DNA from 3 places in the Lysinibacillus sp. CTST325 genome. Region 1 is predicted to be linked to each of the others. Evidence: riboswitches for the same ligand, from Rfam matches in the RefSeq annotation. Region 1 holds a riboswitch; each other region holds the start of a gene.
The links. Region 1 has a riboswitch for thiamine pyrophosphate ahead of ACYQ73_RS06365 (ABC transporter substrate-binding protein). Riboswitches for the same ligand answer to the same signal wherever they lie in the genome.
Positions count from the first base shown of each region.

Region 2: linked by a shared signal. The riboswitch ahead of thiW (energy coupling factor transporter S component ThiW) and the one ahead of ACYQ73_RS06365 (ABC transporter substrate-binding protein) in region 1 are both predicted to bind thiamine pyrophosphate.
Region 3: linked by a shared signal. The riboswitch ahead of thiT (energy-coupled thiamine transporter ThiT) and the one ahead of ACYQ73_RS06365 (ABC transporter substrate-binding protein) in region 1 are both predicted to bind thiamine pyrophosphate.

Region 1 covers NZ_BAAFHO010000002.1:187,702-191,928, forward strand. Annotated here, with positions in the region: gene ACYQ73_RS06355 (MFS transporter) at 1-1,023, opposite strand, end outside; gene ACYQ73_RS06360 (TetR/AcrR family transcriptional regulator) at 1,198-1,806, opposite strand; TPP riboswitch at 2,213-2,322, shown strand; gene ACYQ73_RS06365 (ABC transporter substrate-binding protein) at 2,496-3,491, shown strand; gene ACYQ73_RS06370 (thiamine-binding protein) at 3,493-3,783, shown strand; gene ACYQ73_RS06375 (ABC transporter permease) at 3,783-4,227, shown strand, end outside.
Region 2 covers NZ_BAAFHO010000001.1:843,402-847,628, forward strand. Annotated here, with positions in the region: gene ACYQ73_RS04205 (ABC transporter substrate-binding protein) at 1-323, shown strand, start outside; gene ACYQ73_RS04210 (MFS transporter) at 478-1,674, shown strand; gene ACYQ73_RS04215 (hypothetical protein) at 1,827-1,970, shown strand; TPP riboswitch at 1,973-2,080, shown strand; gene thiW (energy coupling factor transporter S component ThiW) at 2,228-2,728, shown strand; gene ACYQ73_RS04225 (EVE domain-containing protein) at 2,809-3,288, opposite strand; gene ACYQ73_RS04230 (hypothetical protein) at 3,305-3,610, opposite strand; gene ACYQ73_RS04235 (MarR family winged helix-turn-helix transcriptional regulator) at 3,841-4,227, opposite strand, start outside.
Region 3 covers NZ_BAAFHO010000014.1:76,502-80,728, reverse strand. Annotated here, with positions in the region: gene ACYQ73_RS22940 (hypothetical protein) at 1-60, shown strand, start outside; gene map (type I methionyl aminopeptidase) at 87-842, opposite strand; gene ACYQ73_RS22930 (hypothetical protein) at 993-1,160, opposite strand; gene ACYQ73_RS22925 (hypothetical protein) at 1,213-1,398, shown strand; gene thiT (energy-coupled thiamine transporter ThiT) at 1,411-1,971, opposite strand; TPP riboswitch at 2,101-2,209, opposite strand; gene ACYQ73_RS22915 (DUF4870 domain-containing protein) at 2,336-2,671, shown strand; gene ACYQ73_RS22910 (AAA family ATPase) at 2,876-4,227, opposite strand, start outside.

The DNA.
Region 1 (4,227 bases):
AATAAACATCAGCTCACCAATTGTTCCAATAAACATGGCAATAAAAAGAACCAACACACTATTTGAAGAAGCAAAAACACTAAAGCATATAGAAAAGATCAGCATTCCTGTAACAAGAGTCCAGCGATCACTGTATTTTTTAAATAAGAATAATACAATACTTGATAGGAGAACTACAAGAATAGTATTCTCTGTTCGGAGAAATCCAAGCATTTTAGTGCCGTCTACGATGAAATCTATGCCAAACAATGAAGCTGACTGTTGGGGTATATCTTTTTCAAGGCGAATCCCAATATAGTTGGATAAAGACTGTTCCAATGTAAAGATCAAGATTGCTCCTAAAATATAAAACATAAACAGCTTATCTTTTAAAACGGTTGAGTAAGTTTGAAACAACTCTACTGGTAAAAATTTTTTCTTATGAAGAGAAGACTTAGGTGAAGGTTCTGGTGAATAGGTTTCTGAGATGAAGAAAATAGTCACGAATACAGATAATAAAGAGATAAGTGAAATCCCAATAAATAGTTCAAATAAGTAGTTTTTAAAAAGAAATGCCCCCATGATTCCTCCAATTGCGGTTGATAAATTTCCCAACCAGTAGCTAATTGTAAATACAAGCTTTCTCGATTCGGAATTAGTAACATCAATCATCATAGCTTGTGCGGCTGGCTGAAACATCCCTCCGCAAAACATAGTGATGATGAAGAATGCCGCAGAAATATAAGGAAGGTTAAACCAAGGAGAATTACAAAGTGCTATAAACAGATACGAAAGTAATAAACCAATTTCAGTATAAATCATTATTTTTTTTCGCCCAATTTTATCTGAAACATGTCCTCCGATAACCCCTCCAATAACTCCGCTAATCACTATTATTATAAGAATAATACCCGTTTTAGTAGCTCCGATATTTTGAGTAAAATAAATTGCCAGAAAAGGTATAACAGCCATAGAAATAAGACCGCCTAGAAATTGCATGACTAGGCGAAGTTTGATGTTGGGATGGATATCTCTCAATTTCATATAATCACTCCTAAATATATTAAATATGAACTATTTCCGATAGAATCTTCAGGTGTCTCAGTTGGGGGTTATCTATTGATTATCCTATTAGGAAGTGTCTCTTTGACTCTCTTTTATGTTTAACTTGTTTAACCTTATTATCTACAAGTGATGGCCGGGCAAAGGGGGAGGAGCTTATTTATTAGCGATAGGCCCAAATAATCTCAGTGCTTGTCTCGATATATCCTTCCGCGTCTCGTTTGTATATTCATCAATAAACGTTAAACGCATTCCGTTTAAGATGGATAAGTATGATTCAGCAATTAATGAAGGTGATTCTTCATAAAAGGAACCAAGCCTTTGTCCTGATTCAATAATCGGATAAATAGAGGCCTTAAATAATTTTGCAAAATCATCTAGTTCTTTATAAAGCTTCGGAAACCGTTCAGGTCTTGCAAGAACCTGCTGAATTAGGCGTAGAAATTCAATTCTCATTGCAAAAAGTTGTACATGACAATCTATCATTTCCTTAATAACTGTAAGAGGCTCACCTTTAAAGTGTTTTTCTATCTCGATAAAATACGGTTTGATTTCTTCCAAGGGTTCCAAAATAGCTACTTCATAAAGTACTTCTTTTGAATCAAAATATGTAAATACGGTACCAAAACTAACACCAGCTTCCTTTGCTATTTCGGCAACTTTTGTCTCTGCAAAACCATTCTCACTATATAATTTAATGGCGGCGTTCAGGATAGTAGATCTTTTTCTTTTCTTTTTTTCATCATTAGTAAGTTTAGTCTCCATTTAGATATTCCTTTCATAATAAATGATTGATTAATCAATCAAATTTTATTGTAATTTGTTTCCATTGTCAATATATTGATGGGATTTTTTGAATTTTATAGTTAGCTATAATGGAATTCCTTAAATGAAGGGATATTATTCTTTAAAATTGAGTCTTTAAAAAAAGTAGAACTGACATTTTAAGCATGAAGCCTCTATTTCAATGGAGTCTGAAAATATTATCTAGCTCTCCTAAAGTACGTTTTACAAAGGAAGCGCCATAGCAGTTATTTGGTGTGAATGAAAAATATATTTCAAAAAAAGGATTAGAAATAAGGCTATAAAATAATAATTCAGCGCTATTTGCAAACAGAGCCTTGTCATTTCCAAATAGATATGGGTATAATAATCACGAAAAGTTCATATGGAAAGAATGTAGGGGGGCTGGTGTTGCCAGCTGAGATTGTGTCCGATAGACGCTAACCCTTTGAACCTGATTTGGCTCGTACCAGCGTAGGGAACATCTATTCAAAAAGTAAAAGTTTTTGATATTGATAACAAAACGTCTGGGAGGAATCCTAGGCGTTTTTTATGTTTTCAGACTTTTGTTGCATGCACATACCTTACGTGTAAACAGACCGTGAATGGTTTCTTCTTGTAAAAACATTCATTCATGAACACTTTCACACTACTTACTTGGAGGATTCAGCATGAAAAAATGGTTATTGGTCCTTATGGCTGCACTTTTAACTTTAGTGGGCTGTAGCGAAAAAGAGACTAAAAAGGATAATAAGGGATTAACGAAAGTATCAGTTGTTCTTGATTGGACACCGAATACAAATCATACAGGTTTATATGTAGCGAAAAAACTTGGCTACTTTAAGGAACGGGGCTTAGATGTCGATATTTTATTACCTGGCGAAGCGGGTGCAGATCAGCTTGTGGCGTCTGGGAAGGCTCAGTTTGGCGTCAGCTATCAGGAAGGGATTACACAGGCACGTGTGCAAGATGTACCTTTAGTATCGATCGCGGCGATTATTCAACATAATACTTCTGGCTTCGCGTCCATTGCATCCAAAGGCATCACGTCACCTAAGGATTTTGAAGGTAAAACATACGGTGGCTGGGGTGCACCACTTGAAAAGGCAGTACTGCAATCACTAATGCAATCAAAAAAGGCAGATATTAATAAGTTAGATATTGTCAATGCAGGCGATTTAGACTTCTTCACAATGATGAAAAAAGATATTGATTTTGCGTGGATTTATTATGCTTGGACAGGTATTGAAGCCGAACTGCGTGGCGAAAAACTAAACATGCTATATTTAACAGATTATAGTGATCAGTTAGATTATTACACACCTGTACTCGCTACAAATGAAAAAATGATTAAGGATGATCCTGAGACGGTAAAAGCATTTGTCGCTGCTGCAGCAAAGGGCTATGAATATGCGATCAGTCACCCGAATGAAGCGGCTGATATTTTACTAGAAGCGGTACCTGATTTAGATAAGAACCTTGTCCATAAAAGTCAGGAATGGCTAGCGGATAAGTATCAAGACGACGCTGCACAATGGGGCGAGCAAAAGCTATCTGTTTGGGAAAACTACGCGAAATGGATGACAGACAACAAAGTTTTAGAGGGCGAATTTAACGCAAAACAAGCATTTACAAACGACTTTTTACCAAAAAAGGAGACGAAGTAGTATGGCAAACTCATTAATAAGTGTACAAATTATCCCGAAAACTGAAAAATATGAAGATGTGATCCCATTTGTCGATGCAGCGATTGCGGTTATCGACGCATCAGGGGTGAAATATGAAGTTCATCCGTTAGAAACGACAATGGAGGGTGAGCTATCGACTTTACTACAAATCATTGAAAAAATGAATGACAAGATGATTGAACTTGGCGCGATCAATGTCATTACGCAGGTGAAAATTTTATATCAGCCATCAGGTATTACAATGGATACGTTAACGGAGAAATACCAGTGATGAAGCAAGCTGTTAAACAAGGAAGGACGATAATTTTTATCGCCTTCCTCTTATTCATATGGGAACTAATTGTTCGTTTTGCAGATGTGCCACATTGGCTATTGCCTACACCAAGTGCCATTTTGAAAGAAGGCTTTCAAACGTATGAGACATTTGTGCCGCATGCGTTAGCGACTGTTCAGTTAGCACTTCTAGGACTTGCCATTGGAATATTGTGCGGGTTAACTGTTGCCGTGCTATTACATCGTTTTACGTTTGTGCGGGAGCTATTTTATCCTATTCTTATTATGTCACAAAATGTCCCTGTGCTCGTCCTAGCACCGCTCTTAATCATTTGGTTTGGCTTTGGTTTATTGCCAAAGCTCATTATTATTTGTCTTGTGTGCTTTTTCCCAATTGTTATTTCAGCAATGGATGGCTTCCGTCAAACCTCACCTGAGCTGA
Region 2 (4,227 bases), on a different contig from region 1:
ACTTCGCTGTACCAAAAGAAGGCTCAAACTTATGGTTTGACAATATGGTTATCCCAAAAACATCAAAAAATATTGATGGTGCACATGCCTTCATTAATTTTATGTTGAAAGCTGAATCAGGTGCTCAAAACGCTGATTATGTAGGCTATTCTACCCCTAATATTGCAGCGATGAAATTAATGGATAAAGAAGTTGTATCTGATAAGCGCTTCTATCCTTCTGAAGAACAGCGTAAAACATTAGAAGTTTATAAAAACTTAGGCCCTGATTATTTAGGTAAATACAATGAGCTGTTTTTAGAATTTAAAATGAGTATTCGATAAACCATTTGAAGCTGTTCTCGAGTTAATTGAGAACAGCTTTTTGGTTGTATAGCTGGAAATAAGCTTCGGGGTCTATTTCAGACTTATAGTCAATAGCAAACGTACAAGCCTTGTGGTAGACTGTAGTATATTTGATTAAAGAAGGGGGTATTCGATGACCCAGCAGAAGTCTAATAAGGCGGCTTTGTATATTTTAATGTTTAATATGTTTATCGCAATGGGGAGTATCGGAATTATTATTCCTGTCATGCCTGAGTATTTAAAACTATTTGGTGCTGCAGGACAAATACTTGGCATGTTGATTGCAACGTTCGCCTTAGCACAATTCGTATTTTCTCCAATTGCTGGGAATCTTTCCGATCAATACGGTCGTAAAAATCTCATTATTTTCGGCCTTATCGTAACAGGACTTGCACAAATTGGATTCGGACTTTCTACAGATGTGTGGATGCTCTTCTTGGCACGCTTTTTAGGTGGCCTTGGATCTGCATTTGTGGCACCTCCTATAATGGCATTTGTGGCTGACGTCACAACGTACGAGGAACGAGGAAAAGGCATGGGGATGATAGGGGCAGCAATGTCCTTTGGTTTTATGATTGGACCAGGTATCGGTGGATTCCTCTCAAAAGTTAGTTTGCATTTCCCATTTTATACTGCTGGATGTGCAGCTATCTTAGCAGCTATTTTATCGTTCTTTTTATTACCTGCTACAAAACCGAACACAGCGAAAAAAGCGCAGAAGCAGGATAATCTTGCAAAGCAGATGGCCCGTTCAGTCCGAATGCCTTATTTTGTCATGCTAGTTATCATGCTTGTATTCTCTTTCGGGATTGCTAACTTCCAAACAACATTATCATTATTTGTTACAGATAAGTTTAATTACACACCTACTGATATCGCCATCATATTAGTTGTGGGTGGCGCTTTTGGTGTTGTTGTGCAGATGTTTGTTATTACACCGCTGTTTAATCGCTTCGGCGAAATGAAAGTAGTGTTAGTCAATTTATTTATTGCAGCCATTTCGATTTTCTTAATATTATTCGCATCTGGCTTTGCCCTTATTTTAATTGTAGCGACCATCTTCTCTACAGCTACGACATTGATTCGTCCAGCTGTCAACACACTGATTTCAAAGCTTGCTGAAAATGAACAAGGCTTTGCAGCAGGTCTGAACAATGCATATATGAGTCTTGGTAATATGATTGGTCCAGCTCTAGCAGGTATATTATTCGATTGGAATATGAACAGTCCTTATATATTCGGGTCTATTATTTTAATGGCTTGTTTCTTCCTTGCCCTAATTTGGACAATGAAAAAAGCACCACACCTTATGCATCCTGATACAAAATAGTCTGAAAAGTTATTGACTATTTTTAGTAGTATGCTACATTATTTATGAGAAAAACTAACAAATCAATTTCGCCTTGGCGTAATTGCGTCCGGATTTTGAATTGTGCGAGCACAATTCATTCCTTTCAAAATCCGTGACATCCGCCGGAGGCTTTGGGCCAACGTGATGTTGGTCACTCAGTCGTTGCCACAGGACGTGGCGATCTTAGACTGAGTTCCTCTATTTCAGCGGATGTCTTTTGTACCGAAAGCATAGCGACAGGTACAGATGTTTGGACACCTGCTGAAAGAAGTTAAATTCTTACCACTAGGGGAGTCTTTAAAAGGCTGAGACGTATATGATCATATACGGACCCTTTGAACCTGATCTAGTTCACACTAGCGGAGGGAAGTGGCGACACTTGCTTTTTGTTATGTAAATGCAGGGCCGCTTCCTATTGTTTTTAGGAAGCGGCTTTTTCACGTTTTAGCGGCGGTACTCCCTTGTTTACCGGCGGAACTCTCCAGTTTAGCGGCGATAACTATAAAATTCACATTTCAAAGGAGTGGAAATTATGTCAATTCGAAAATTAACAATCATGGCCTTATTAGTAGCAATTGCCGTAGCAGGCTCTACCTTCGTTTCAATACCAACGGGAATTGCGCGTGCCTACCCTGTCCAGCATGCCATTAATGTTATCGGTGCTATCATTCTTGGACCAGTGCCTACTGTTATGGTCGCCTTTGTCACAGCCATTATTCGTATTTTAACAGGCACAGGCTCATTATTAGCTATACCTGGCAGTGTTATTGGCGCTCTGTGTGCAGCTCTTGCCTATAAATACAGTGGCAAGCAATGGCTAGCAGGTGTCGGTGAAATGTTTGGCACAGGTATTATTGCGTCATTTATTGCAGTACCTTACGCACATTTATTAATGGGGACATCCGTTGCTGCTTTATTTTTCATGCCAGCTTTTTTAACATCAAGTACTATTGGTGCAATGTTAGGCATCGTCGTTGCTAGCAATTTACGTAAGACAGTATTTGTAACTAACCTTAACACTCAGCTTAAATAACTTGATTTACAGCAATTTAAAAACGTTACTTCCTTAATGACAATTAATCAAGAAAGTAACGTTTTTTGTTCCAAACAAATTCACCCATACTTCAATGGTAATCCCATTTCATGAGCAATTAATAAAAAGTCTTTTTTGCTTATTTCAAAATGACCGAATCTGAATTTATAGCCATATTTCGATTTATCCTCTACAAATTCTAAATAATCTAAGATTCTTTTTATTGGCACAGCTTTTGCTTCTTTATAAAAGTCTATATCTCTTCTAAAAGGAATAAAATTTTCCGCCATTTGGAACTCGTATACTCGTTCGTCCTTTACTCTTCCAATTGCGGTAAATGCTCTAACAGGCTCATTGTCTTCTAGACTTTTTTTAGGAGAATAATAAATGATCCAATCTCCTTTTGTCATTCGTTTCAAAGGTCTTTCTTTACCATGGCATAACTGGCCGAATCCTCCCTCAACCCCTTTTTGCACATGATTAAGAGATACCACGCCAATCCAATATTTCGTCTCCCTTTCAGCCACAGGAAGTGGATTATTATTAGGATATAATGACATAAGCTTCCGTCCCCTTTTATTTTGGAATCATCGCCAACGATTTTATTTTTTCCTTTTCAAGAATCAACCTTTCTTCCAAAATCACTGGGTTTGGCAAACCATCCCAAGTAGTTGAAACTGTAGCAATACATTCTGTATCATCACCTTCAATATTTTGGATAGTTAATTTAAAGCCTTTTGGCATAGGTGACGTGTAAAAGTTTTGTATTTCTTTTCTTCCTTTAAAAATTTCACCTTTAAAATTTTTTAATTCTCCATGATCTGCATACATATCAGATAAATCTTGGCCCTCTTCTTGCGCTCTTCTTAAATACTCCTTCATAACCTCTACAGCTTTCATTTCTCATCACTCTTTCTTTTTTATTAATAAGATTATCAATTATGCCTCGGCATAATTAACTTCCGGATTAGGCTTTGTGCTTAGGCCTGCAAATGTTTTTTGTGCGAAAGCGAAGCGACAGCACGAAGTTGGTCACTCAGTCGTTGCCACAGGACGTGGCGTTCTTAGACTGAGTTCCTCTATTTCAGCAGGTTGCCGAAAGAAGTTAAACCCTATTCACGATTTTCATATACTTTTGTCAAAATGCTTTTCAATTGCTCTTTTTCTTCCAATGAAAGTACATTTAAAACTTCATTCTCAGAAATCGAAAGGGTCTTCAACAATTCTTCTGCCAAATTTTCACCCTGTTCCGTAAGGCATATTAAATTCTCTCTTCTATTTTCTGGATTTTTCTCCCTATAAACATACTTTCTTTCTTCTAGACCATCGATAAAAAAGCGGACACTATTTTTATCCAACTTTAATATCTGCCCTATTTGAATTTGACTAAGCTTTTTTTCTTTTACAGCAATCATGATCCCGACTTCTCTAGATTTCATTTGAAATTTTTCGCTAATATATTTTTCGAGATTTCCCTCCAAATCCTCTGCTAATTTAAA
Region 3 (4,227 bases), on a different contig from region 1:
TGCGGAGTGCTACTTGTCGGTATATTATTTATTAAAAAAAATCCTGCCCACCAAAAATAAATTGGTTAGCAGGATTTTTAGCTTTTTTATTGTTCATCTAGAGAAGTTAAAATAATTGGTTTGTCTTTAGTAACGATAATTGAATGCTCGATTTGAGCAACTAATGATTTGTCTGGCGTAACGAATGTCCAACCATCACCAGACTCTACAATATGCTCCGCTTTCGCTGAGATAAATGGCTCGACTGCAAGCACCATGCCTTCTTTCATAATTGTAGAATCCCAAGCATCATAGTAGTTTAAAATATGATTTGGCTCATCGTGTAAAGAACGACCTAAACCATGACCTGTTAGGTTCATAATCACTGTTAAATCATTGGCATATGCCTCACGCTCAACAGCTTTACCGATTTGGTTTAATTTTGATCCAGCTTTTACTTTTGTCATCGCACGGTCGAAAGCACTTTTAGCTACGCTACATAGCTTTTCTTTATCCTCATAGCCTTCACCAACTACAAATGAAATGCCCGTATCAGCAAAGTAGCCATTTAGTGACCCAGATACGTCTATATTTACGATATCTCCCTCGTTAATCACACGTTTACCTGGAATACCATGTGCGACTTCCTCATTCACACTAATACATGTGTATCCTGGGAAATCATACTCCCCTTTAGGTCCAGAAATTGCTCCTGCTTCAGCAAACATACGACCTGCAATTTCATCTAATTCAAGTGTTGTTACACCTGGTTTTGTAGCAGCCTTCATTGCCTCACGAATTTCAGCACAAATACGGCCGATTTTTTTAAATGCTTCAATCTCTTCTTGCGTTTTTACAATCATTTTTAACGTCCCTTTCATCTAATGTCTACTACTTAATATAACATAACTTTCTATGCTTAAAACGCTAAACGCTTTAAATATTATATGCCATCATAAATTGTAAAGTGCTGAAAAACAGGCTCCTCATCAAAAGGTTGGGAATAACATTCCTTAAAACGTATGTATATAAGTTGATTGGAGTGGAGGCTGGGCGACACCTTGGGGATTAGCGTCACAGATGAGACCCTGGAGCGAGCAAATAGGGGAACGAAGGCTAAGAGCATCACATCCTGTGATAACGCCTTCGTGACCAACATCGTGTTGGCCCAAGCGGCTCATCGGACGCCCCCAGGAAGCTTTGCTCTGTGCGAAAGCGAAGCGTCAGCAACAATTGTTTTATCTGCGCGAAAGCGAAGCGGCAGCGGCAATTGTTTTATCTGCGCGAAAGCGAAGCGGCAGCGGCAATTGTTTTATCTGCGCGAAAGCGAAGCGGCAGCGGCAAAGCGCCCAGCCGGAACGGAAATCAACCTCACGTTATGGTGAGGATTTAAGAAACAAAAACCCTCCACTCATGTGAAGGGCATAATCGTTATGATTTTCGTTGCATTAATTGAGGTGCTGCCGTAAATAGCAGAACACCGACAATTGCTGTTAAAATCGTTGCTGGTAGCATATATGTTCCATTATAGATGATTGAATAAATCCACGCATTTTGATCGCCAGCATACTCTGAGAAAAATACAGCGCCCGCAATGGTATGTGCTGCATAACGTAAAAAGCCTGCTAAAACCGTTCCTACAATAATATAAAGCGCCATTTTCTTTTTGTTTAAATCTTTGGCAGCATCGAGCACTGGTCGGCGAACAACGGCCGCCAAGCCTACTACTGTAAAGGCAACGCCATAATCAAGTAATCCTTGTAGCCAATGTATAATATAGGCACCAAACATTGTTTGCATAACACCAATAAGTAATCCCGTTGTCAGACCAGGAATAAGGCCCCAGCGGAATGCTATTAAAATTATTGGCACCATCACTAGACTAACAGAGCCACCTTGTGCCCATACTTTAAAGGAAACCTGATCTAACACAAGGCCAATCGCTGCGAATATCGCAATTTCCACAAGCATTAAAAGTTTTTTATTGTCCATAAATATTCTCTCCTTTGTTCCGATGTAGGATACAAGAGCAGGAATAGAAATCAGTTGGCAAATATGTCCCTATCTGGCATCAATAAAGATAAAAAACGATGCCAGGACAGAGCCTCACATCGTAAAAGTGTCGGTTTCTATCCACAATCCCTACGCAAGTGTTAACTTACAGGTTCGAAGAGTCAAGGCATTACGTGCCCAGTCTCAGCTGACATCATCAGCTCCCCTTGTGGTCGTTACATCTTAATTTAATTGAACAACCTCATTGTACGCAAACACTGTTACGATTACAACCTCTTCCACATTATTTTTTTTGAAACTTTACTGCTTTTCATGCGTAAATATTAAAAAAGGAGGTACAACTATGGAGAACCAAAAAATTTTATCTGCCTTTAGTTATCTCAGTGTTTTTTTCGCACCCTTTATTGTGCCATTAGTCGTTTACTTCGTTTCTAAAGATAGTGCGGTAAAGAGTCACTCTATTCGAGCACTTATTTCACATTTAATTCCAGTCGTATTCGGAATAGTATTATTTGCAGTCTTTATTTTCTCAACTTTATCATTCAACACCAATTTTGATCCAAATTCAGATAGTAATAATTTTCTTATCATTTGGTTTGTTTCATTCGCAATTTACATTCTCGCTTCATTAGGAGTCGTTATTTGGAATATTATTCAAGCTGTTCGCGTCATCCGATAAGTTTCATTTCAACCTTGAACAGACAGTACTTAAGGAGCTGTTATTTTGTGAAAGTATCTAAAGTTGTTAAAACCGCTGTAAAATTAGCACCTATCGTTATCCCGATTGTCAAAAAAGTAATCGCTGCAAAAAAAGGAACAAATCCTAACGTAACTAAAAAATAACAAAAGGCGTATTTCCATATAACGGAGATACGCCTCTTTGTTATTTCACTTCAAAATATGTTTGACTATGACCGTTCATTGCTTTTTCGACATGCAACACAGCAGGCATTGTAGCTTTTAACTCTGCAACGTGTGAAATGACTCCAATCATGCGTCCGGAATCTTGTAAATCAATAAGCGTATCAATCGCCTTATTTAATGCTTCTTCATCGAGAGAACCGAAGCCCTCATCAATAAACATCGTTTCAATGCGGATATTACCTTGAAAGCTTTGAATGACATCTGCCATCCCAAGGGCAAGACTTAAAGACGCATTAAACTTTTCTCCCCCTGATAATGTTTTCACATCTCGTAATTGATCTGTATAAGCATCATACACATCTAGTCCAAGCCCACTTTGCTTGGCATGCTTTTCTAAACGATCTGAACGTCGTAGCTCAAATTGACCGTTGGATAAATGATAAAGCCGGATATTCGCTGCCTCTGTAATTTTATCTAAATAATTGATTTGAATATAACGCTCAAAAGACAGCTTTTTCACATTCTGTCCATTTAACATTGCATAGAGCTCTTTCACTCGTCCCGCCTCTTTTTCAAGTAAACGAATCTCCTGTTCGGTCTCCTCAACTTTTTTGATAAAATCTGCACAAGCCTTCGCAAATCCTTCCATCTGTTGCAATACTTTGAAGGCTTTCTCATATGTGACACGAAGCATTTCTAACTTTTCTTCCATTACCGTTAAATCTTGCTTCTCTTGTCCTTGAAGATGCTTCGCTCCCTCAGTAATTTGTACCTGTAATGTGTGGATTTGCAATGCATAATCATTGCAAGCCTTCCGTAAAGCTTCTATTTGCAACACACTACGCTTCCCAGTAGCAAATTCATCATAGCTTTCAAAGCCTGCTTCCGTCATACTTACTGAAAATTGCTCACGCTTTTCATCCATTTTCAGCTTTAATTCCTCAAAAGCCTGTTTCGCTATTTCTACGTTCATTCTAGCATTATTTGCTGCTTCCTTGGCGAACTGCAGGTTTTGTTGACTAAGATTCCATGCAGTTTGTAATGCAACCTTTTGTGAACTTTTATCAGCAATCGCCTGCTTCAACGCTTGTAGTGTCGTAAGATTTTCTGGAATATGCTTTTGCTGCTCTTCCACAATTGCTTGTTGTTTAGTTAATTCCTTCGTCTTTTCAACTAAATATTGTTCTAGTTTTATTTGCTTTTCTTGTAGCTGCTCCAGTCGTGCACGATGATCCTTTTGTTGCATGCGTACATCAGATAATTGATTGCTCACTACTTTTAAGATTGTTATTTGTTGCTCTACGTTTTGCAAGGAAGCTACAATTTGTGCTTGATTCGATGGATCAATCTCATTTGTCTCTAACTGTTCTA